Regions from separate parts of the Acidovorax cavernicola genome, predicted to be linked through region 2. Evidence: predicted binding sites of a transcription regulator. Region 2 holds the regulator's gene; each other region holds the start of a gene.
The links. The regulator sigma-54, encoded in region 2, starts transcription at its own class of promoters, with help from an activator protein. The targets are predictions, from matches to a motif close to TGGCANGNAANCTGCTTT.
Positions count from the first base shown of each region.

Region 1: the regulator sigma-54 is predicted to act here: its motif matches at 5,197-5,214, upstream of D3H34_RS10435 (circularly permuted type 2 ATP-grasp protein).
Region 3: the regulator sigma-54 is predicted to act here: its motif matches at 2,227-2,244, upstream of nirB (nitrite reductase large subunit NirB).

Region 1 is NZ_QXMN01000009.1:100,992-108,965, forward strand. It holds gene D3H34_RS10425 (transglutaminase family protein) at 1-2,532, opposite strand, end outside; gene D3H34_RS10430 (DNA internalization-related competence protein ComEC/Rec2) at 2,654-5,128, shown strand; gene D3H34_RS10435 (circularly permuted type 2 ATP-grasp protein) at 5,243-6,739, shown strand; gene D3H34_RS10440 (alpha-E domain-containing protein) at 6,751-7,707, shown strand; gene D3H34_RS10445 (Lcl C-terminal domain-containing protein) at 7,822-7,974, shown strand, end outside.
Region 2 is NZ_QXMN01000014.1:38,948-46,921, reverse strand. It holds gene D3H34_RS13445 (thiol:disulfide interchange protein DsbA/DsbL) at 1-182, shown strand, start outside; gene lptA (lipopolysaccharide transport periplasmic protein LptA) at 305-1,027, shown strand; gene lptB (LPS export ABC transporter ATP-binding protein) at 1,024-1,818, shown strand; gene rpoN (RNA polymerase factor sigma-54) at 1,836-3,422, shown strand; gene D3H34_RS13425 (phospholipase D family protein) at 3,433-5,067, shown strand; gene D3H34_RS13420 (LysE family translocator) at 5,090-5,734, opposite strand; gene D3H34_RS13415 (YceI family protein) at 5,754-6,383, opposite strand; gene D3H34_RS13410 (YceI family protein) at 6,433-7,032, opposite strand; gene D3H34_RS13405 (cytochrome b) at 7,029-7,640, opposite strand; gene D3H34_RS13400 (ATP-binding response regulator) at 7,725-7,974, opposite strand, start outside.
Region 3 is NZ_QXMN01000003.1:277,126-285,099, reverse strand. It holds gene nirB (nitrite reductase large subunit NirB) at 1-2,015, opposite strand, end outside; gene D3H34_RS05780 (YbaK/EbsC family protein) at 2,488-2,976, shown strand; gene D3H34_RS05775 (DUF1289 domain-containing protein) at 2,973-3,242, shown strand; gene D3H34_RS05770 (2-hydroxychromene-2-carboxylate isomerase) at 3,239-3,883, shown strand; gene D3H34_RS05765 (MFS transporter) at 4,109-5,803, shown strand; gene D3H34_RS05760 (hypothetical protein) at 5,943-6,152, shown strand; gene D3H34_RS05755 (ABC transporter substrate-binding protein) at 6,168-7,298, opposite strand; gene uvrA (excinuclease ABC subunit UvrA) at 7,485-7,974, shown strand, end outside.

The sequences.
Region 1 (7,974 bases), on a different contig from region 2:
GGCGATTTCCTTCAGCGCAATTTCGAGTTCGTAGACCTGGTCGTTGCGCGCTTCGTCCACGCGTGGCGCCTGGCTCGTCGGGCCGATGAACATGCCCGAGAACAGGTAGCTCAGCGACGGATGGTTGTGCCAGTACAGCAGCAGGCTGGCCAGCAGTTCGGGCCGGCGCAGGAACGGGCTGTCGGCCGGCGTGGCGCCGCCCATCACGAAGTGGTTGCCGCCGCCAGTGCCGGTGTGGCGGCCGTCGGTCATGAACTTCTCGGCCGACAGGCGCGTCTCGAAGGCGGCGTTGTAGAGGAACTCGGTGTGGTCGACGAGTTCCTTCCAGTTGTGGGCCGGATGGATGTTGACTTCGATGACGCCCGGGTCGGGCGTGACGGCCAGCATCTTCAGGCGCGGATCGCGCGGCGGCGGATAGCCTTCCATCACGATGCGCACGCCGAGGTCGCGCGCGGTGGCTTCGACGGCGGCGACGAGGTCGAGGTAGTCCTCCAGGCGCGCGAGCGGCGGCATGAAGACGTACAGCACGCCCGAGGCACTGCCTTTCTTCTCGGCCGCCGGGCCGTTGGCGCGGCGCGGGTCGCGCACCTCGACGCACAGCGCGGTGCGCGTGACCCAATGGGCCGATTCGCCGCGCAGGGGTTGGCGGGTGCTGGATGTGGCGGAGGCTGCGTCAGTCGTCGCTGCCGCATCGCCGGGGCTTTGCATGCGCAGCGACGCGGCCACCACGGGCGGCGTGCCGAAGGTGTAGGGCACGTCGCCCAGGTCGGCACCGCCCCCCGTGGCTGCGGTGGCATAGCGCGCGCGGTAGTCGGCCGCGCTTGGCAAGGCGCCACGCGGCGCGGTCGGGTCGCGCTCGATGAGGTAGGGGTAGTCGCCCTTGCTGGCCCACGGCTGCGAGTCGAGCGGCAGGCGGTAGCCCATGGGCGAGTCGCCGGGGATCAGGAAGAGGCGGTCGTCGCGCAGGAACCAGGGGCCGGTCTTCCAGCCGGGGCCGGCGAGCGCGGGGGCGTCGGCGTTCGCGTTGCCGGGCTCGATGGGCAGCATGTAGCCGATCACCGCGTCGAGCTTCTGCGTGAAGACGCGGCGCAGGCGCACGCGTTCGAGTTCGTCGTCGAGCTTCGAGTCGAAGGGGTCGACGTTCACCGGCAGGCGGCGTTCGCGCCAGAGGTAGTAGTAGGTGTCTTCGTAGCCGGGCTGGATGTAGCGCTCGGTGAGGCCCAGCTTGTGCGCCAGCACGGTGGTGAAGCGGCGCGCGTCTTCGCTCGTGTAGTGCGTGGGAAAGCGTTCGTCGGCGAACAGCTCGGGGTCGTGCCACAGCGTCTGGCCGTCGGCGCGCCAGAAGATCGACAGCGCCCAGCGCGGCAGTTGCTCGCCGGGGTACCACTTGCCCTGGCCGAAATGCAGGAAGCCGCCCTGGCCGTACTCGGCGCGCAGCTTGTGCACGAGTTCTGTGGCGTAGCCGCGCTTGGTGGGGCCGAGCGCGTCGGTGTTCCATTCGGGCGCGTCGCGGTCGCCGGTGGCCACGTAGGTCGGCTCGCCGCCCATGGTGAGGCGCACGTCGCCGGCCATGAGACGCGCGTCGACCGCATCGCCGAGCGAGAGCACCTCGGCCCATTGCTCTTCGGTGTAGGGCTTGGTGACGCGCGGCGATTCGTAGATGCGCGTGACCTTCATCTCGTGGCTGAACTCGACCTCGGATTCATCGACGCCGCCCTCGATGGGCGCGGCGCTCGACGGCGTGGGCGTGCAGGCCAGCGGAATGTGGCCTTCGCCGGCCAGCAGGCCCGAGGTGGCGTCCAGGCCGATCCAGCCGGCGCCCGGCAGGAACACCTCGCACCAGGCGTGCAGGTCGGTGAAGTCGACGGTGGTGCCGCTCGGGCCGTCGAGCGCCTTCACGTCGGGCGTGAGCTGGATCAGGTAGCCCGACACGAAGCGCGCCGCCAGGCCGCAATGGCGCAGCAGCTGCACCAGCAGCCAGCCCGAGTCGCGGCACGAACCGCTGCCGTTGCCGAGCGTTTCTTCCGGCGTCTGCACGCCGGGCTCCATGCGGATGAGGTAGCTGACGTCCTTTTGCACCTGCTGGTTGATGCCGACCAGGAAGTCGATGGTGCGCTGTTCCTTGCGCTCGATCTTGTCGAGGTAGGCCTGAAGCAGCGGCGTGGGCTTCTCGGTGACGAGGTAGGGCGCCAGTTCTTCGGCCTGCGAGGCCGTGTACTTGAACGGGAAGTGCTCGGCCTGCGGCTCGAGGAAGAAGTCGAAGGGGTTGTAGACCGCCATCTCGACCACGAGGTCGACCGTGACCTTGAACTCGCGCGTCTTCTCGGGGAACACGAGCCGCGCCTGGTAGTTGGCGAACGGGTCCTGCATCCAGTTGACGAAGTGCTCGGCCGGTTCGACCCGCAGCGAATACGAGATCACATTGCTGCGGCAATGGGGCGCCGGACGCAGGCGCACGACTTGCGGGCCCAACTGCACCAGGCGGTCGTACGTGTAATGGGTGACGTGGTGGAGTGCGGCGTGGATGGACATGCGTAAGGGCGTGCAGTGCAGCGAGGTTGCATCGAAAAGATGTCTCTGGTGAGACGCATACTAGCCCAGTTGCCAAGCAATTAACGCGCCATCGAGCGTGGGTTGGGGGAGGGTTTGCATCATGGATTCCGGGGTGTCTGGAGGCCGGTCGCGGCGTGCGTCCGGTGGGGTCGCGGGTGGGGCGGGCGCCTTCGTGGCGCTCGGCGGAACGCTGCTCGGCGCGGCCTTGCAGTTACGTCAGCCGCAGCTGTGGGAGGCGGGCGTCTACGCCGCGTTGCTGCTGGCGGGGCTCGGTGGCGGATGGCTGGTGTGGCGGCGCCGATGGGGTCGGCTGGCCGTGCTGATGTCGTTGTCGCTGGCCTGCGGTGCGATGGCCGGCGCAGGCCTGGCCGGGTGGCGCGCGACCGCCTATGTGCGCGGGGCACTGGATCCTCGACTCGAAGGGCGTGACCTGCAACTGACGGGCGTGGTCTCGCAGATGCCCCAGCGCAGCGACATCGGAACGCGCTTCCGTTTCGACGTGGAGGCGGCGCAATGGACCGGGGCTGCGCGCGACGACGCGCCGCCGACGGTGCCCTCGCGCATCTCGCTCGCCTGGTACGGCGAACACAGCGGCGTCTGGGAGCAACCCGCCGAGCGACGTGCGTCTGCCGCTCGCACCGTGGGCGAGGTGCATGCCGGCCAGCGATGGCAGCTGACCGTGCGCCTGCGTGCGCCGCACGGCAACCTCAATCCGCACGGCTTCGACAGCGAGCTGTGGGCGTGGGAGCAGGGCGTGCACGCTCACGGCCACGTGCGCACCGGCGCGCGCGACCCCGCGCCGCGCCTGCTGGGCGCCACCTGGCAACACCCCGTCGAACGGGCACGCGAGTCCGTGCGCGATGCGGTGTTCGCACGCGTGGACGACCGACGCGAAGCCGGTGTGATCGCCGCGCTGGTCACGGGCGACCAGGGCGCGATCGACCGCGCCGACTGGGACGTGTTCCGGGCCACCGGCGTGGCCCACCTGATGTCGATCTCGGGCTTGCACATCACCCTGTTCGCCTGGTTCGCGGCGCATGTCGTGGGCGCGCTCTGGCGGCGCAGCAGCCGGCTGATGCTGCGGGTGCCCGCACCGCAGGCAGCGCTCGCCGGCGGCGTGCTGCTGGCCGCGCTGTATGCGCTTTTCAGCGGCTGGGGCGTGCCCTCGCAGCGCACGGTCTGGATGCTCGCGACCGTGGCGCTCTTGCGCCTGACCGGCCGGCGCTGGCCGTGGCCGCATGTCTGGCTGCTGACGGCGGCGGTCGTGGTGGTCGCCGACCCGTGGGCGCTGCTGCAGGCTGGCTTCTGGCTCAGCTTCGTGGCGGTCGCGGTGCTGTTCGCCTCCGCCACCGCGGCGCCGGGCGAGGGGCGGGCAGGGGCCGTCACCCGGCTGGGTCGCTTTTTCCGAGAGCAATGGACGATCACGCTGGCGCTCACGCCGCTCAGCTTGCTGCTGTTCCAGCAGGTGTCGGTGGTCGGGCTCGTGGCCAATGCGCTCGCGATCCCGTGGGTGACGCTGGTGATCACGCCGCTGGCGATGCTCGGCGTGGCGGTGCCGCCGTTGTGGGACGTGGCGGCCGGCGCTGTGAAGCTCTTCGCATTGCTGCTGCAGGGTTTCGCCAGCTTGCCGTTCGCTACGCTGTCGATGGCCGCGCCGCCGCCGTGGCTGGCCGCTGGCGGTGTCGTGGGCGGCGTGTTGCTGGCGATGCGCCTGCCGTGGCCGATGCGGGCGCTCGGGCTGCCGTTGCTGTTGCCGGTGCTGCTGTGGCAGCCGGCGCGCCCGGCCGTGGGCGAGTTCGATCTGCTGGCCGCCGACATCGGTCAGGGCAATGCGGTGCTCGTGCGCACCGCCACGCACAGTCTGCTGTACGACGCCGGCCCGCGCTACGGGCTCGACAGCGACGCCGGCGATCGCGTGCTCGTGCCCCTGCTGCGCGCCCGGGGCGAACGGCTTGACACGCTGCTGCTGAGCCACCGCGACATCGACCACACGGGCGGCGCGGCCGCCGTGCTCGCCATGCAGCCGCAGGCCGCGCTACTCAGTTCCATCGAGGCAGGTCATCCGCTGCAGGCCCTGCGTCCCGCGCGCCGCTGTGAGGCCGGCCAGCGCTGGACCTGGGACGGCGTGGGCTTCGAAGTGCTGTATCCCTTCGACAGCGACTACCGAAGCTTCACGCGACCCAATGCCGTGTCCTGCGTGCTGCGCATCGGCAACGGCCGTGCCACGGCGCTGCTGGCCGGCGACATCGAACGGCTGCAGGAGGTTGCGCTGGTGTCGCGTACGCCGCAACAACTGCAGGCCGACGTGCTGCTGGTGCCGCATCACGGCAGCAAGACCTCGTCGAGCGAGGCCTTCCTCGACGCGGTCGGCCCGCGCATCGCACTGGTCCAGGTCGGCTACCGCAGCCGCTTCGGCCACCCGGCGCCCGAGGTGGTGGCGCGCTACACCCGGCGCGACGTGCAGGTGGTCGACAGCCCGCGCTGCGGCGCGGCCCATTGGGCGAGCCCACGGCCTGCCGAAGTGAAGTGTGAACGCGCGCACGATCTGCGCTATTGGCGCCACCGCCTTCCCTGAGCCTTCCCTGAGGCGTCGCTGGAAACCTTTCAAAGGCCCCCGGTTTGCGCCCAACCTAGGGCTTCTACTGGCCTCGAACTTGCTAAGCTATGGCTCAAGGAGATTGGTCGTTCCATGCACAAATTTGACGAGATGTATGAGCAGCTCCCCTACGCGGGCGCTGCAATCCGACAGCACTACAAGCGCTACGACCAATGGCTCGCGAAGCAACCCGGTGAGGTGATGCGATCGCGACGCGAAGAGGCGGAAATGATTTTCCGCCGGGTCGGCATCACCTTCGCGGTGTACGGCGCCAAGGACGAGGACGGCTCGGGCACCGAGCGCCTGATCCCGTTCGACCTGCTGCCCCGCATCATTCCCTCCCACGAGTGGGAGAGCATGGAAAAGGGGCTGGTGCAGCGTGTCACTGCGCTCAACCGCTTCCTGTACGACGTGTACCACGACCAGGAGATCATCAAGGCCGGCATCATCCCGGCCGAGCAGATCCTGAACAACGCCCAGTTCCGCCCCGAGATGATGGGCGTGAACGTGCCGCACAACGTCTACTCGAACATCTCGGGCATCGACATCGTGCGCGCCCCCGACGCGCAGGGCAACGGCGAGTACTACGTGCTCGAGGACAACCTGCGCGTGCCCAGCGGCGTGAGCTACATGCTCGAGAACCGCAAGATGATGATGCGGCTCTTCCCGGAGCTGTTCAACCAGAACCGCATCGCGCCGGTCGCGCACTACCCCGACCTGCTGCTCGAAACGCTGCGCGCCAGCGCGCCGCCGGCCACGGCCGAGCCCACCGTGGTGGTGCTCACGCCCGGCATGTACAACAGCGCCTACTTCGAGCACGCCTTCCTCGCCCAGCAGATGGGCGTGGAACTCGTCGAGGGGCAGGACCTGTTCGTGAAGGACGACTTCGTCTACATGCGCACCACGCGCGGCCCGGTGCGGGTCGACGTGATCTACCGCCGCGTCGACGACGACTTCCTCGACCCCGATGTGTTCCGTCCGACCTCCACGCTGGGCTGCGCGGGCCTGATGCGCGCCTACCGCGCGGGCAACGTCGTGATCTGCAATGCCGTGGGCACGGGCGTGGCCGACGACAAGTCGATCTACCCCTACGTGCCGAAGATGGTCGAGTTCTACCTCGGCGAGAAGCCGATCCTGAAGAACGTGCCCACCTACATGTGCCGCAACAAGGACGAGCTGCAGTACACGCTCGACAACATGAAGGACCTGGTCGTCAAGGAGGTGCACGGCGCCGGCGGCTACGGCATGCTCATCGGCCCGGCCGCCACGCAGGCCGAGATCGAGGACTTCAAGAAAGCCGTCATCGCCAAGCCCGACGGCTACATCGCCCAGCCCACGCTGAGCCTGTCGACCTCGCCGACCTTCGTCGACGCCGGCATCGCGCCGCGCCACATCGACCTGCGTCCCTTCGTGCTCTCGGGCAAGGAAGTGCAGATGGTGCCCGGCGGCCTCACGCGCGTGGCACTGAAGGAAGGGTCGCTGGTGGTCAACTCGTCGCAGGGCGGCGGCACCAAGGACACCTGGATTCTCGAAGCGGACCGCACGGCCAAGCCGAAGGCGGCCGCGCCCTCGCAAAGCCAATCGCAGTAGGAGCACACACGATGCTGTCCCGCACCGCAGACCACCTCTACTGGATGTCCCGCTACACCGAGCGTGCCGAGAACACGGCACGCATGCTCGACGTCAACTACCAGACCTCGCTGCTGCCGCAGTCGGCCGAAGTCGCCAAGTACGGCTGGCAGGGCGTGCTCTCGATCAGCGAGCTCCTGCCCTGGTACAGCAAGAAGTACGACCAGATCGCACCGAATGAGGTCATGGAGTTCATGGTCAAGGACGAGAGCAATCCGTCGTCGATCGTCTCCTGCCTGAAGGCCGCGCGCGAGAACGCCCGCGCCGTGCGCGGCGCGCTCACCACCGAGGCCTGGGAAACGCAGAACACCACCTGGCTCGAAGTGAACCGCATGCTGCGCGCGGGCGACTTCGAGCGCGACCCGGGCCAGTTCTTCGAGTGGGTCAAGTTCCGCTCGCACCTGTCGCGCGGCGTCACGCTGGGCACCATGCTCCAGGATGAGGCGTTCTACTTCTCGCGCCTGGGCACCTTTTTGGAGCGTGCCGACAACACGGCGCGCCTGGTCGACGTGAAGTTCCACGCGCTCAACAGCGAGTTCTTCGGTGCCGCCACCGAGGAAGATCAGGAGTACGACTTCTATCACTGGAGCGCGATTCTGCGCAGCGTTTCGGCCTTCGAGGTGTACCGCAAGGTCTACCGCGACGTGATCAAGCCCGAGCGCGTGGCCGAGCTGCTCATTCTTCGCGCCGACATGCCGCGCTCGCTGCACGCCAGCCTGGTCGAGGTGGTCAACAACCTCGCGAAGGTGCAGAACGAACACAGCGCCGAAACGCAGCGCCGCGCCGGCAAGCTGCTGGCCGACCTGCAGTACGCGCGGGTCGACGAAATCCTGGCGACGGGCCTGCACGCCTACCTCACGCAGTTCCTCGACCGGGTGAACGAACTGGGCGGGCGGATCAGCCAGGACTTCCTGGTGCCGGCGCACTGACAACGCATTGAATCGACGTCCTGCGGGCCCCAGGCAGGCCCCGGGACTTCGAGCCTCCGGCGGTAGCATTCGGGATTCGACCCCGATACCGATTGCTGACCGCAGGGAGTTCCCATGAAGAAATCAATGCTTGCCCTTGATGGCAAGTGGTTGGCCGCCGCCTTGGCGGCCGTCGTGCTGCTCGCCGGTTGCGACCAGGCCGCGTCACCGAAAGCACAAGCCTCGGCCCAGGCCTCGACGCCCGTCGTCTTCGATGCCGCCACGGGA
Region 2 (7,974 bases):
CGTCCTTCGGCGTCGCCAGCAAGGCCCGCCGCGCGTCGCAGCAGACCGAGGCCTACAAGGTGGCCGGCGTGCCGGCCCTGGCCGTGGCGGGCCGCTGGTACGTGGACGGCGAAACGGCAGGCAGCATGGCCAAGGTGCTGCAGGTCGCGACCTTCCTGATCGGTGAAGCCAAGAAGGGCTGATCGACCCGACAGCCCCGGTTCGGGGTCGAATGCAAGGCCCGCTTCGGCGGGCTTTTTCATTGGCGGCGGTGGGCAATCGCCATCCCACGCATACAATGTTTCAGAGCAAGTTTCGTGCCTTTATGACATTGCCCTCCATCCCCACATTCCCCACCCTTCGTCGCCTCGGCCGCCTGGCCTTCGGTGCGCTGTTGCTGGCCGGTGCTGCTTCGGGCGCCTTGGCGGAAACCGCCGACCGCACCAAGCCGATGAACATCGAGTCCGATTCGATGCGCTACGACGACCTCAAACAGACCAGCGTGTTCACCGGCAATGTGCTGGTCACGAAGGGCACGATCATCATCCGCGGTGCGCGGCTGGACGTGCGCCAGGACGCCGAGGGCTACCAGTACGGCGTGGTCACGGCGGCGCCCGGCAAGCTGGCCTACTACAAGCAGAAGCGCAACGCCGGCGACGAGTGGATCGAGGGCGAGTCGGAAGTCATCGAGTACGACAGCCGCGCCGACAACGTCAAGTTCATCCGCCGCGCGGTCATGCGTCGGCTGATCGGTGCCACGCCCAACGACGAGAGCAGCGGCGCGTTGATCGTCTACGACCAGAGCAACGACACCTACACCGTCAACGGTTCCCTCGTGCCGCCGAACGCCGGCGTCGCGGCGCCGGGCGGCGGTGGTCGCGTCAAGGCCATCCTCACGCCGAAGGCCGCGGCAGCCCCCGCAGCGGGCGGCTCGGTACCGGCGGCCGGCGGCAAGAAGCCCGCGGCCCCGGCACCCACTCCCGCGCCCGGCACCGGGCTGCGCTCGACGACCACGTTGAGCGGCCCCGAAGGGGAAGGGCGCAAGTGATCGAAACCGCAGGAACCCAGACCGCCGACGGCATCCCGGGCAGCCGCCTCGTCGCGCGCGGCCTCAAGAAGAGCTACGGCAGCCGCACGGTCGTCAAGGACGTCTCGCTCGACGTGCAGAAGGGCGAGGTCGTCGGACTGCTCGGCCCCAACGGCGCGGGCAAGACCACCTCGTTCTACATGATCGTCGGGCTGGTGCGCGCCGACGCCGGCGAGATCACCATCGACGGCGAGCCCATCGCCCACATGCCGATCCACCGCCGCGCGCGCATGGGCCTGAGCTACCTGCCGCAGGAAGCATCGATCTTCCGCAAGCTCACGGTCGAGGAAAACGTGCGCGCCGTGCTCGAGCTGCAGCGCGAGCCCGATGCCAACGGCCGCCTGGTGCCGCTGACCAAGCAGCACACCGAAGAGCGCCTGGCCGACCTGCTGGCCGACCTGCGCGTGGACCACCTGCGCGACTCGCCCGCGCTCGCACTGTCGGGCGGCGAGCGCCGCCGCGTCGAGATCGCGCGCGCGCTGGCCACCCAGCCGCGCTTCATCCTGCTGGACGAGCCCTTTGCCGGCATCGACCCGATCGCCGTGATCGAGATCCAGCGGATCATCAGTTTCCTGAAAGAGCGCGGCATCGGCGTGCTCATCACCGACCACAACGTGCGTGAGACGCTGGGCATCTGCGATCACGCGTTCATCATCAGCGACGGGCACGTGCTGGCACAAGGCACACCCTCGGAGATCGTCGACAACGCCGAGGTACGCAGGGTGTACTTGGGCGAACATTTCCGCATGTAAGGGCGGGGTCGGTTCCCATGAAGCAAGGGCTGTCCCTTCGCGTCTCGCAGCATCTCGCGCTGACGCCACAGCTGCAGCAGTCCATTCGCCTGCTCCAACTCTCCACGCTCGAACTGAGCCAGGAGGTGGAGCAGATGCTGGACGAGAACCCGTTCCTCGAACGCACCGCGGAAGAAGCGGCGCGCGAAGAGTTCGGGCTGGACACGGCCGATGCGCCGGTGCCGCGCGACGACGCGGGCGAGGGTGAGGCCGACTTCGCGCCGTCCGCCGCCAGCACGACGACCACTTCGAGCGAGACCACCTCGACCCCCGACACCGATGGCCCCGCCGCCGAGATCGCCGAGCGCGAGCCCGACTGGGAAGGCGACGGCACCGTCGACATGGCGCCCGACGACAGCGAGTGGGGCAGTGATGCGCCCGCGCGCCAGAACAACCTCGGCGACGACGAACGCGCCGATGCCACCGAACTCGCGCGCAGCCAGGAGTCGCTGCAGTCGTTCCTGCACCGCCAGGCGCTGACCCTGCGGCTGAACGAGAGCGACAGCGCGGCGCTGCGATTCCTGATCGAATCGCTCAACGACGACGGCTATCTTGAAGACTCGCTGCCCGCATTGGCCTCGGGCCTGGCGGGCGACGACAACGACGAGTTCGACGACCTCGTGCATCACTTCCAGGTGGCGCTGGGCCTGCTGCAGAGCCTGGAGCCGGCCGGCGTGGGCGCGCGCGACCTCGGCGAATGCCTGAGCATCCAGCTGAAGGCGCTCGCCAGCGAAGACGAGACCGAGGCCGAAGCGCTCGTGCGCAAGACCGCCATCGCGATCTGCAAGCAGCCCATGGAGCTGCTCGCGCGGCGCGACTTCAAGCGACTGGCCACGCTCACGCGCACGAACGAAGACCTGGTGCGCTCGGCGCTGCAGATCATTGCGCGGCTCGAGCCCAAGCCGGGGCGCCGCTTTGTCGACGTCGAACGCAACATCGTCATTCCCGACGTGATCGTCACCAAGACCGGGCGCGGCACCCACGTGAAGTTCCGCGTCATGCTGAACCCCGAGGTCATGCCGCGTCTGCGCGTGCACGACATCTACGCCGGTGCGCTCAAGTCGCACAAGGGCGAAGGCAGCCAGGCGCTGTCGCAGCGGCTGCAGGAGGCGCGCTGGTTCATCAAGAACATCCAGCAGCGCTTCGACACCATCCTGCGCGTGAGCAACGCCATCGTCGAGCGCCAGAAGAGCTACTTCGTGCACGGCGAGCTGGCCATGCGCCCGCTGGTGCTGCGCGAGATCGCCGACGAGCTGGGCCTGCACGAATCGACCATCTCGCGCGTGACCACCGCCAAGTACATGGCCACGCCCTTCGGCACGGTCGAGCTCAAGTACTTCTTCGGTTCGGCGCTGGGCACCGAGACCGGCGGCAATGCGTCGAGCACCGCGGTGCGTGCGCTGATCAAGCAGTTCGTGGGATCCGAGAGCATCAAGAAGCCGCTGTCCGACAGCCAGATCTCCGAGATGCTGAAGGAGCAGGGCATCGAGTGCGCGCGCCGCACCGTGGCCAAGTACCGCGAGGCGCTGCGCATCGCGCCGGCAAACCTGCGCAAGGCGCTCTAGAAGCCCGACGATGACGACGAGTCGCCTGCTGTCTCGTTGTGGGCATTGGGCTTTGGTCATGGTGGCGGTGCTGCTGTTCGCCGGCTGCGCCACGCTGCCCGACGAGGCCCCGCGCCCGCCCACCAAGGCCATGGCCGTCTCGGCCGACACCGCGCTCGGCAAGATCGCGCTGGCCTCGCAGCCCGACCCCGACCCCGACCTCAGCGGCTTTCGCCTCATGCCTGGCGGCGACTTCGCCTTCGACACGCGCCTGCAACTGGCGCGCCGCGCGCAGCGCACGCTCGACGTGCAGTACTACCAGATCGAGAACGACGAAACCGGCCGCTACCTGCTGCGCACCCTGCGCGACGCGGCCCAGCGCGGCGTGCGCGTGCGCCTGCTGATGGACGACCTGTACACGTCCGGCGAAGACGAACTGCTGCTCGGCCTGGCCGCCACGCCGAACGTGGAGCTGCGCCTGTTCAACCCGTTCCCGGCCGGGCGCGGCAGCCTGCTCAAGCGCTTTGCCGCGTCACTGTTCGACTTCAGCCGCGTCAACCGCCGCATGCACAACAAGCTGTTCATCGCCGATGGTGCGATGGCGGTGGCGGGCGGCCGGAACATCGGCAACCAGTACTTCACGCGCACCGCGGGCGCGAACTTCATCGACCTCGACACCTTCGTCACGGGCGCACTGATTCCGCGCCTGGGTGTGCTGTTCGACCAGTACTGGAACAGCCCGCACGTGCGCCCGATCGGCTCGGTCGTGCGCACCGACCTGCCGCGCGAGGAGCTGCAGCGTCGCTTCGACGTCGCCACCGGCCCCGACACCACGCCTCCGCCGCCGAAGCCGGCGCCCAACGATCTGCTGGGCTACAGCCCCGTGGCCGACGACCTCGACGCCGGCAAGCTCGGCCTGATCTGGACCACCGCCGAGGCGTACGCCGATTCGCCTGATCGTGTGATCGGCAAGACGGCCTCCTACGGCGGCGTGCCGCTGCTCGACGTCGACAGCGTGCGCTACAACGTGGTCGAGCAGATGCGCCGCGCGGGCAGCGAAGTGACGCTGGTCTCGCCCTACCTGATCCCCGGCGCTTCGGGGCTGGAGGTGATGCGCGAGATCCGCGGGCGCAACGTGAAGATCAGCGTGGTCACCAATTCGCTCGCCGCCACCGACGAGCCGCTGGTCCACACCGCCTACCGCCGCTACCGCGCCGACATGCTCGCGCTGGGCGCCGAGATGCACGAGCTGAGTTCCGCGCGCACGCGGCGCAGCGTGAGGCTGGGATTGTTCGGCACGTCGGTGGGGCGGCTGCACGCCAAGTCGGCGGTGATCGACCAGCGCATCCTGTTCGTCGGCTCGATGAATTTCGATCCGCGCTCGGAGATCCACAACACCGAGATCGGCCTGTTCATCCGCAGCCCCGAGATGGCGCAGCAGACCCTGAAGCTGATCGACGTGCTCAAGCAGCAGGGCGCCTACCGGCTGCGTTTTGCCGAGGGCGGCGATGCAGGCGCAGGGGGAGCAAGTGGTTCGCGGCGCATCGAGTGGGTCAGCGAGGAAGGCGGCAGGACCACCGTGTTGCACGAAGAGCCCGACTCGGGCTTCTGGGATCGCACCATGCTCGAACTGCTGGCACCTCTCACGCCGGAGAGCCTGCTGTAGCGGTTGCTGCCGTGCTGTGCGCTCAGGCGCCGCGTGCCGCTGACCACACCAGGCGCAGGCCCAAGAGGCCCATCACGCCGCCGGCCGCGCGGTCGATCCAGGTCTTGTAGCGCAGGTAGGCCGCGCGTGGCGCGGCCGAGGACAGCGCCAGCGCGACGATTGCGTACCAGCCCGTCTCGATGCAGAAGATCACCGCCGGCACCGCGAGCGCCAGCACCAGCGGCACCTCGCGCGGCAGGAAGGCCGCGAAGATGCTCGCGTACACCACCGCCGTCTTCGGGTTGCTGACCTGCGTGGCCAGGCCGAGCAGGAAGGTGCGCCCGCTGCGGCCTTGCTTGCGAGGCGAGGCTTCGGTGTCGGGCGTCATCGCGAGCGGCTGCCGTGCGCCGCGCCAGATGCGAAAGCCCAGGTAGATCAGGTAGGCGCCGCCGAGGCCCTTGATCGCGAGGTACAGCCCCGGCACCGCGAGGAACGCCGCCTGAAGCCCGGCCAGCGCCGCGATCGAGAACGCCAGCCCGCCGGCGCCCATGCCCAGGGCCGCGGCCAGTCCGTCGCTGCGCGAGGCCACGGCCGTGCGCGCCACCATCACGAAACTCGGGCCCGGGCTCATCGCGCCGACCGCCATCGCGCCGGCGATGCCGAGCAGGGAAAGCGTGGTGTCCATCATGGCGTGGTTCCTTGCGTCGTCATTGCTGCACGTTCACGGCTTCGACCTGCACCAGCAGCTTCACCTTGTTCTCGAAGCCGAAGTTCAGGCCCCAGGTGATGCCCCAGTCGCTGCGCTGCACCGTGGTCTCGAAGTCGCCGCCGCAGACCTGGCGGTTGATGAGCGGGTTCATGTAGCAGTTGAAGCGCACGGCCTTCAGCGTCACCGGCTTGGTCTGGCCCATGAGCGTGAGCGTGCCGGGCACGTCGGTCACCTTGTCGCCGCTGAAGTCGATGCGGTCGGCCACGAAGCGGCCGGTGGGGAAGGCGGCGACGTTGAAGAAGTCCTTGCTCTGCACGTGGCGGTTGAGCAGGTCGACGCCGGTGTTGATGGAGCTGATGTCCATCGTGATGTCGACCTTGCCGCTGGCGCCCGTGCCGTCGATCTGCACCGAGCCGTCCTTGGTGCTGAAGCGGCCGCGGTTGGTGGTGGTGCCGTAGTGGCCCATCTCGTACATCACGAAGGTGTGGGTGGGGTCGATCACGTAGCTGGCGTTCTTGACCGGACCGCCCGAAGGCTTGGCGGCCACCGCGGGCGCCGTGTATTCCTGGGCCGTCGCGAGCGACACGGACGCGGCCGCGAGCACCGTGGCGAAGAAGAGCTTGTTCATGGCGGGGGAGGCAGAAAGCATGAAAGAAAAAACCTGGAGAGGATCGTCGTCAGAGCGGCCCGAAGCCCGCGAGCGTCAGCTTGAAGCGCACCTGCACCTCGTTGCCGACCACCGAGGTGTCGGTCCATTCGCCGTCGCCCACCTTGTAGTCGAGCCGCTGGATCGTGAGCGTGCCCGTGGCCACGGCATACGCGCCGCTTGAAGGCGATGGCGCGATGCTCACCGGCACCGTCACGGGTTTGGTGGTGCCCTTGATGGTGAGCTTGCCGGCCATCTCGAAGCGGCCGTCGCCCAGTGCCTTGATGGCGTTCGAGCGGAAGCTGGCCTGCGGGAAATGCGCGGTGTCGAACCAGGTGGGCTTGGGCAGCTCGGCATCGCTCATCGGCACGCCGAAGCCGGCGCTGGCCGTGTCGATCTGCAGCACGACCGAGCCGCCCTCTGGCTTCTTCGGATCGAAGGCGACCTGCGCGTCGAAGCGCTTGAAGCTGCCTTCCACCGGTACGCCCATCTGCTTGCTGACGAAGACGATCTGGCTCTTGTCGGGCACCAGCTTCGCGGTGGCCGGCTGGGGTTCGGCCGCGACGTGCAGTGCGAGGCCCAGGAGGGCGGCGCCCCACAAAAAAAGACGGGACAGGCGGCGCGTCGTCATCCGACAGATTCCTTGCGTGGCGCGGGCCACATGCGTTGCAACAGACCGTCGCGGTCGATCCAGTGGTGCTTGAGTGCCGCCGCCACGTGCAGCAGCGTGACACCGGCCAGCAGGAAGGCGCTGCGCTGGTGCAGCGGCTTGAGCACGGCCTCGGCGAATTCCTTGTCGACCGGCACCAGGTCGGGCAGCGGCAGCACGCCGAACCACACGACCGGCACGCCCATGCCCGTGCTGTAAGCCCAGCCGAACAACGGGACCGCGAAGAACAGCAGGTACATCAGCACATGGCTGACGCGGTAGGCGGCCGTCTGCCAGGGCGGCATGACCGCCTTCACGCGCGCGGGCAGCGGCGGCGGGCGGTGCGTGAGTCGCCACAGCAGGCGCAGCGCCGACAGCAGCAGGATGGTGATGCCGGCCCACTTGTGCCAGCTGTAGAGCTTCAGGCGGTGCGGCGAGAAGGGCAGGCCCGTCATGTAGAGCCCGACGCCGAGCGAGCCGACGATCATCGCCGCGAGCAGCCAATGCAGTGCGATGGCGACCCGCCCGTAGCGGGGCTCGCGCAGGGCGGCGGCGCCAATGGACGGGGCGGAAGATGGTTCGACGGGCATCGGGCAGGAGCGGCGGCGGCCTGTGCGCGGAGCATAGCTCGGAAGCGATGACACCGCAGCGGCGCCGGGCCCGCAGGCCGCGCGCTACGACGCCTGCGTCTGCTGGGCCCGCAGCAGCACGCGCCGCAGATCGTCCGGCTGCACCGGCTTGCGCAGCGCGTGCCAGCCGCGCGCCGCGGCCAGCTGCTGCGTGGCTTCGGTGATGTCGGCCGAGATCAGCGCGATCGTCAGCGTGGGCTTGCGCTGCGCCAGCCGCTCGGCCAGCGCGATGCCGTTGAACGCACCGGGCAGGCGGATGTCGCACAGCGCCGCGTCGATCGCGTCCAGGTCGGCC
Region 3 (7,974 bases), on a different contig from region 2:
AACTTGATCTTGTGCGGCGCGCGCAGGCCCTTGTAGCGGTTCTCCAGTTCGACGGCCAGGCCCACGCTGTCGTCCACGCCGTAACGGCACCAGGTGGAGCCCACGCAGCTCTTCACCGTGCGCAGCGACTTGCCGTAGGCATGGCCCGACTCGAAGCCGGCCGCGATGAGTTCTTCCCAGATGGACGGCAGCTGCTCCACGCGCGCACCGAACATGTCCACGCGCGCACCGCCGGTGATCTTGGTGTACAGGCCGTACTTCTTGGCCACCTGGCCCACGGCGATCAGGCCCTCGGGCGTGACCTCGCCGCCGGGCATGCGCGGCACGACGGAGTAGGTGCCGTCCTTCTGGATGTTGCCCAGGAAGTAGTCGTTGCTGTCCTGCAGGCCGGCCAGGTCTTTCTTGAGCACGAATTCGTTCCAGCACGAGGCGAAGATGCTCGCGGCCGTGGGCTTGCAGATGTCGCAGCCCAGGCCCTTGCCGTGCTTGGCGAGCAGGTCTGCGAAGCTGCGGATCTCGCCCACGCGGATGAGGTGGTACAGCTCCTGGCGCGAGTAGGGGAAGTGCTCGCACAGGTGGTTGTTCACGGCCATGCCGCGCTTGGCCATTTCCATCTTCATGACCTGCGTGACCAGCGGCACGCAGCCGCCGCAGGTGGCGCCGGCCTGGGTGCAGGCCTTCATCTCGGCGGGCGTGCACACGCCCTGGCCCACGGCTTCGCAGATCTGGCCCTTGGTGACGCTGTTGCACGAGCAGATCTGCGCGCTGTCGGGCAGGGCGTCCACGCCCAGGCCGGGCTTGGCCTTGCCGTCGCTCGAGGGCAGGATCAGGAACTCGGGCTCGTCGGGCAGCGCGATGCCGTTGAGCGCCAGTTGCAGCAGCGTGCCGTACTCGGCGGCGTCGCCGACCAGCACCGCGCCCAGCAGCTGCTTGCCGTCTTCGCTCACGACGATCTTCTTGTAGACCTGCTTGCGCTCGTCGATGTACTGATAGGCGCGCGACTTCGGCGTCTTGCCGTGCGCGTCGCCGATGCTGGCGACGTCCACGCCCATCAACTTGAGCTTGGTGCTCAGGTCGGCGCCGGTGAAGGCCGCGTCGGCCTGGCCGGCGATGTGCCGGGCGGCCACGCGCGCCATGTCGTAGCCCGGCGCGACGAGGCCGAAGGTCTGTTCGTTCCACGAGGCGCATTCGCCGATGGCGTAGACGTTGCGGTCGCTGGTGCGGCAATGGCTGTCGATGGCCACGCCACCGCGTGGGCCGACGGCCAGCAGGCATTGGCGCGCCAGCTCGTCGCGCGGGCGGATGCCGGCGGAGAACACGATCATGTCGGTCTCCAGGTGCGTGCCGTCGGCGAACACCATGCGGTGCCGCGCGCTTGCGCCGTCGGTGATCTCCACCGTGTTGCGGCCGGTGTGCACATGCAGGCCCAGCGCCTCGATGCTGCCGCGCAGCGCACGGCCCCCGCCTTCGTCGACCTGCACCGCCATCAGGCGCGGCGCGAACTCGACCACGTGCGTTTCCAGGCCCATGTCGCGCAGTGCCTTGGCGCATTCCAGGCCCAGCAGGCCGCCGCCCACCACCACGCCGCTGCGCGATTTGGCGCCGCAGGCCTTCATCGCATCGAGGTCCTCGATGGTGCGGTAGACGAAGCAGTTCGGCCGGTCGCGGCCCGGCACGGCCGGCACGAAGGGGTTGGAGCCGGTGGCCAGCACCAGCTTGTCGTAGGCGATCACCTCGCCGTCGGCCGTGGTGACGGTGTTGTTGCGCCGCTCGACGGCCACTGCGCGCGCGGCCAGGCGCAGCGTGAAGCCGCTGCGCTCGAAGAAGCCCGGCTCGACCAGCGACAGGTCGTCCGCCGTCTTGCCGGCGAAGTATTCGGACAGGTGCACCCGGTCGTAGGCCGGGCGGGGCTCTTCGCACAGCACGGTGACCTGTGCGTCCGGGAGGCCGAGCGTGTGGAGTTGCTCGAGGAACTTGTGGCCGACCATGCCGTGGCCGATGACTGCGATCTTCATTGGGGGTCCTGCACGCAACCGGCCCTGGAAGGCGCCCCCGCGGCCGCTGTCGGAACAGACAGCGTCGTTGGGGCCCCCGCGACGGAACGGATGCGAAATGGGTTGGAGCAGACGAACCGAGGGCGGGCGGCCTTCGGTGCGCTTGAACCCCGCCGTCGTTAGCGGAGGCACTGCGAACCCGCCGCAGGGGCCGGCGGGGTCGCCACCCTGTTCAGCAATAAGCGTGCCGCGTCCGAAAGCCCGTGTGGCGCCCGTGTCGCCGGGCTCATCGGCCGGTGGCGCACCGAAATCGGACCGGCGCCGGCGCGCCGCGCACGGGCGTCGTGCGCGGGTGCTCTCCGCATTGGTGCGCCGGGGCTGAAGGTCGCAAGAGGGCGGCGGCGCCGGGGCGCGGGGCTTTTCCGTATGCTCGGGGGCTGCAACGCGGGGCCCACGCCCCCACGAACACAAGAACCTCGCCCAGAACCCTGTCATGTGCGGCTCCGAACTCCATTCCCTTCCTGAAGGTGTCCAGCGCGTCTCCCGCGTGCTGCAGGACGCCGGCCATCCCCATGCGCCCCGCATGCTCGACGACGCCTGCCGCACCGCGCAGCAGGCCGCCGATGCGCTCGGCATCTCGGTCGGCCAGATCGCCAAGAGCATCATCTTCCGCCGCAAGAGCGACGAGGCGGCGGTGCTGGTCATCACCTCGGGCGACAAGCGGGTCGACGAGAAGAAGGTCGATGCCATCGTCGGCAAGACCGGCCGCGCCGACGCCGACTTCGTGAAGGCGCGCACCGGCTTCACCATCGGCGGCGTGTCGCCGGTGGGCCATGTGACGAAGCCTGTGGTGCTGATCGACCGCGAGCTGTTCCGCTTCGAGGAGATCTGGGCTGCCGCGGGCCATCCGCACGCCGTGTTCCAGTTGCACCCGAACGACCTGGAAAAGCTCACCGGCGCGCCGGTGGCCGACGTGGTGTGAACTTCGACGAAGCGAACGCCCTTGCCGAACGCGCCGGGACCGTGCAGCGCATGGACGGCGAGGTGCCGTCGCCATGCTCGTCGGTGTGCCGCATGGACCGCCTGAGCGGCTTCTGCGAAGGCTGCCTGCGCACCATTCCCGAGATCGCCGGCTGGAGCAAGATGGAAGACGAGACGCGGCGCCAGGTGTGGCGAGCGATCGAACTGCGGGCCCAGGCCGGCATCTGGCGCGTGCCCGAACCCACCACAGGAGACCACGACGCATGAAGCACATCGATTTCTACCTCGACTTCATTTCGCCCTACGCGCACCTCGCGTTCGAGCACCTGCCCGAGGCGCTCGAAGGCCTGAGCGTCAGCGTGGCCTACAAGCCGGTGCTGCTGGGCGCGCTGCTCAAGCACCACGGCCAGCTCGGCCCCGCTGAAATCCCTTCCAAGCGCAGCTGGACCTATCGCCACGTGCTGTGGCTGGGCCACGCGCACGGCCTCCCCATCGAGATGCCGGCCTCGCATCCGTACAACCCGCTGCCGCACCTGCGCCTGGCGGTGGCCACGAGCGACGACGGCAGCATCAGCCGCCTCGCGGCCGAGACGATCTTTCGCCACGTGTGGCGCGGCGGCGAAGAAGCGGGCGACGCCACGCGGCTGGCTGCGCTCACGGCGCAACTGCAACCGAAGCGCGATGTGAACGGCGACGAGAACAAGGCCCTGCTCAAGCGCAACACCGACGAGGCCGTGGCACAGGGCGTGTTCGGCGTGCCGTGCTACGTGGTCGACGGGCGCCTGTTCTGGGGCTTCGACGGCCTCGCGTTGCTGCGCGCTTACCTGCAGGGCGACGCCTGGTTCGACGGTCCGCAATGGACCGGTGCCGACCAGCGGCCTTCCTTGCTGCGCAGCAGCAAGAGCTGAGGCAAGGGATCAAGGTCTCTTGCTGCTTCGCAGCAAGGGCTGAGGACAAACCCGCGCAGGGTCTCCGTTTCTTACAAGCTGAAACGAGCAGCGCGGGTTTCACCCTAAACCGTAAGCGCCGGTTCAGTTTCGCGAAAGCCTCGGGTCAGTCGCGCCTCCAAGAATGCCTCACGGTCCCGAATGCCGGGAACCGACGAACGCATACATACACACCAGGAGACGACGATGGCAGCCACGCTAGATTCAAGGGGAGTGCCGCATCCGGCCCCCCGGCCCATGTCCGCCGAGGAGAAGAAGGTCATCTTCGCCTCCTCGCTCGGCACCGTGTTCGAGTGGTACGACTTCTACCTTTACGGTTCGCTCGCCGCGATCATCGCGAAGCAGTTCTTCAGCGGCCTGGATGCGGGCGCGGCCTTCATCTTCGCGCTGCTGGCGTTTGCCGCCGGCTTCCTGGTGCGTCCGTTCGGCGCCATCGTGTTCGGCCGCCTGGGCGACATGATCGGGCGCAAGTACACCTTCCTGGTGACGATCCTGATCATGGGCCTGTCGACGTTCATCGTCGGCCTCTTGCCCAGCTACGCGACCATCGGCGTCGCCGCGCCGGTGATCCTGATCGCGCTGCGCATGCTGCAGGGCCTGGCGCTGGGTGGTGAGTACGGCGGTGCGGCCACCTACGTGGCCGAGCACTCGCCGCACGGCAAGCGCGGTGCCTACACCTCGTGGATCCAGACCACGGCCACGCTCGGCCTGTTCCTGAGCCTGATCGTGATCCTGGGCGTGCGCACCTGGCTCGGCGAGCAGGTGTTCGGCGAGTGGGGCTGGCGCATTCCGTTCCTCGTGTCGATCCTGCTGCTGGGCATCTCGGTGTGGATCCGCCTCACGCTGAGCGAGTCGCCCGCCTTCCAGAAGATGAAGGCCGAGGGCAAGACCTCGAAGGCACCGCTCGCCGAATCCTTCGGCCAGTGGAAGAACCTGAAGATCGTGATCCTGGCGCTGATCGGCCTCACCGCCGGCCAGGCCGTGGTCTGGTACTCGGGCCAGTTCTATGCGCTGTTCTTCCTGACGCAGCAGCTCAAGGTCGATGCGACCACCGCCAACCTGATGATCGCCGCCGCGCTGCTGCTGGGCACGCCCTTCTTCGTGGTGTTCGGCACGCTGTCCGACAAGATCGGCCGCAAGCCGATCATCATGGCCGGCTGCCTGCTGGCCGTGGTCACGTACTTCCCGGTCTTCAAGATGCTGACCGAAGCCGCCAACCCCGACCTGGCCCGCGCGCAAGCCACGGCCGGCGTCACGGTGACGGCCGACCCGAAGACCTGCTCGTTCCAGGGCAACCCGGTGGCACGCGAGATCGACTTCAAGAGCTCCTGCGACATCGCCAAGCGCTACCTCGTGCAGAACTCTGTGAGCTACGAGAACGTGGCCGGCGCACCCGGCTCCGCCGCCGTGGTGAAGATCGGCGACAAGACCGTCGAGGCGCCCACCGGCGTGGTCGCGAACTCCAAGTTCGACGAAGCCAGCGTCAAGGCCATCGCCGCCTTCAAGAAGGGCGTGGCCGAAGACCTGAAGATCGCCGGCTACCCGGCCAAGGCCGATCCCGCCAAGATCAACAAGGTGCTGACCATCGTGCTGCTGTTCTGGCTGGTGCTGCTGGTGACCATGGTCTATGGCCCGATCGCCGCGATGCTGGTCGAGATGTTCCCCACGCGCATCCGCTACACCTCGATGAGCCTGCCGTACCACATCGGCAACGGCTGGTTCGGCGGCCTGCTGCCGACCACCGCCTTCGCCATCGTGGCCTCCACCGGCAACATGTACAACGGCCTGTGGTACCCGATCATCATCGCGGGCGTCACGCTGGTGATCGGCACGCTGTTCATCCGCGAGACCAAGGACGTGGACATCTACGCCAACGACTGATCCGTGGCGCACCAGGAGGGGGCCGCGCCGGCCACCCTCCGTTCAACAAAGAGGCTTCATGCCCGCGGCATGAGGCCTTTTTCTTGAACCTTGCGTATCCTCTTCTTCAGCCTCTTAACCTTCTCAGGAGACAGTACCCATGTGGAAAATCGTTGTCGGCTTCGTCATCTTCGCCGCCATTGCCCTGTATGTGATTTCGAAGGGCGGCGACAAGATCGACATGTCCGGCGAGAAGCACGGCGGCGACACGACGCACGCACCCGCCACGCCAGCACCGGCAGCCGCGCCGGCGGCCCCGGCCTCCGCTGCCGCCTCGGCACCGGCTGCCGCGGCTTCCGCCGCGAAGTAACGCAACCGGTTCGCGTCAGCGCTTGAAGCGGCCTTCGCTGATGATCGCGAGGTCCGCGAAGTCGATGCCGCTGTGGTCCTGCGGCGAGTAGCTCACCTCGAGTCCGCCGCCCAGGTCGTAGCCCTTGAGGCTCTCGAGCGCCGCGAGCACCTTGGCGCGCGTGGGCTTGGGGCCGGCGCGGCGCAGCGCTTCCACCAGCACCTTGGCCGAGGCGAAGCCCTCGAGCGCGGCCGGTGACAGCTCCGCCTGGCCCTTGGCCTTCGCGAGCGTCAGCGCCTCCTTCACCATCGGCTGGCCCAGCGAGCGCTCGCTGGGGAACACCTGCGTCACGATCACGCCGCGGCTGGCGTCGCCCAGCTGCTTGATGAAGCCCGACGAGGCGTTGTTCGACAGCGTCACCACCTGCGCCGCCGAGCCCGCGGCGCGCAGCGCCTTGATGCCGTCGACCACCGCCACGCCCGAGCCGATCCACACCACCGCCTGCGCGTCGGCTTTCTTGATGGCGGGCACGATGACGCTGTAGTCGGGCTTGTCGCGGTCGGCGGGAATGGTGGCGATCGGCGTGGCCTTGCCTTTGGTGAAGCCCGTCATCGCGCCCTGGAGCGCATCGGCGCCGAACGAGTCGGTCACGTGGACCACGGCGACGCGCGTGAGGCCGATGGTCAGCAGGTGCTGCACCGCCTTCTCGGCCTCGCGCTGGTAGGTGGCGCGCACGTTGAACACGTGCTTCTGCAGCGGCTTGTGCAGCACCATCGCACCGGTCGAGGGGCCGATCAGCGCCACCTCGTTCTTGTCCAGCCACGGAATGATGGCCTGCGAGTGCGGCGTGCCGCGGCTCATGAAGAGCGCGAGCACCTTCTTGTCCTCGATCAGCACGCGCGCGTTCTCGCCGGCGCGCTTGACGTCGAAGGCGTCGTCCATGCGGATCACCTCGATCTTCTCGCCGTGGACGCCGCCCTGGGCATTGGCCGCGTCGATCACCAGTTGCGCGCCGCCGATGGTCTCGTTCACGCTGGCCGCCACCGAGCCGGTCATGCCGGCAGTCTGGCCGATCACGATCTGGGCGGAGGCGCCCGTGGCACACAGCGCCAGCAGGGCGGCCACGGCGAGGGCGTGCCGCGAACCTGCCACTTTCTTCTTCGTCATGAAAGCCTTTCGGCGCCTTCCGCAGACGCGCTGAACAATTGTGAAAAATAAACGTCGCATTTGTTACTCAAAGTGTCTAAATTGCCATCCAGACAAACCCCTGCGCGGGCGCCGCCCATGCGCCGGGGTGGGGCGAAGCGTCACGGAGCACTCCCTAGAATGTTTGCCCCACCCCTCAAGGCACTCATGACACAGGGCTCCATCCGGATTCGCGGCGCGCGCCAGCACAACCTCCAGAACCTCGACCTCGACATCCGCACCGGCGAGATGACCGTGGTCACCGGGCCGAGCGGCTCGGGCAAGTCCAGTCTCGTTTTCGACACCCTCTACGCCGAAGGCCAGCGGCGCTATGTGGAGACCTTCTCCGCCTACGCGCGCCAGTTCCTTGACCGCATGGACAAGCCCGCCGTCGACAAGGTGGAGGGCGTGCCGCCCGCCATCGCCATCGACCAGACCAACCCGGTGCGCTCCTCGCGCTCCACGGTCGGCACGATGACCGAGCTGAACGACCACCTGAAGCTGCTCTTCGCGCGCGCGGCCAGCCTGTTCGACCGCGAGACCGCGCTGCCGGTGCGCCACGACTCGCCCGACAGCATCTACGCGCAGATCGTCGAGCGCGCGGCGGCGGCGGGCGATCCGCGCCTTGTGGTCACCTTCCCGGTCGAGCTGCCCGCGA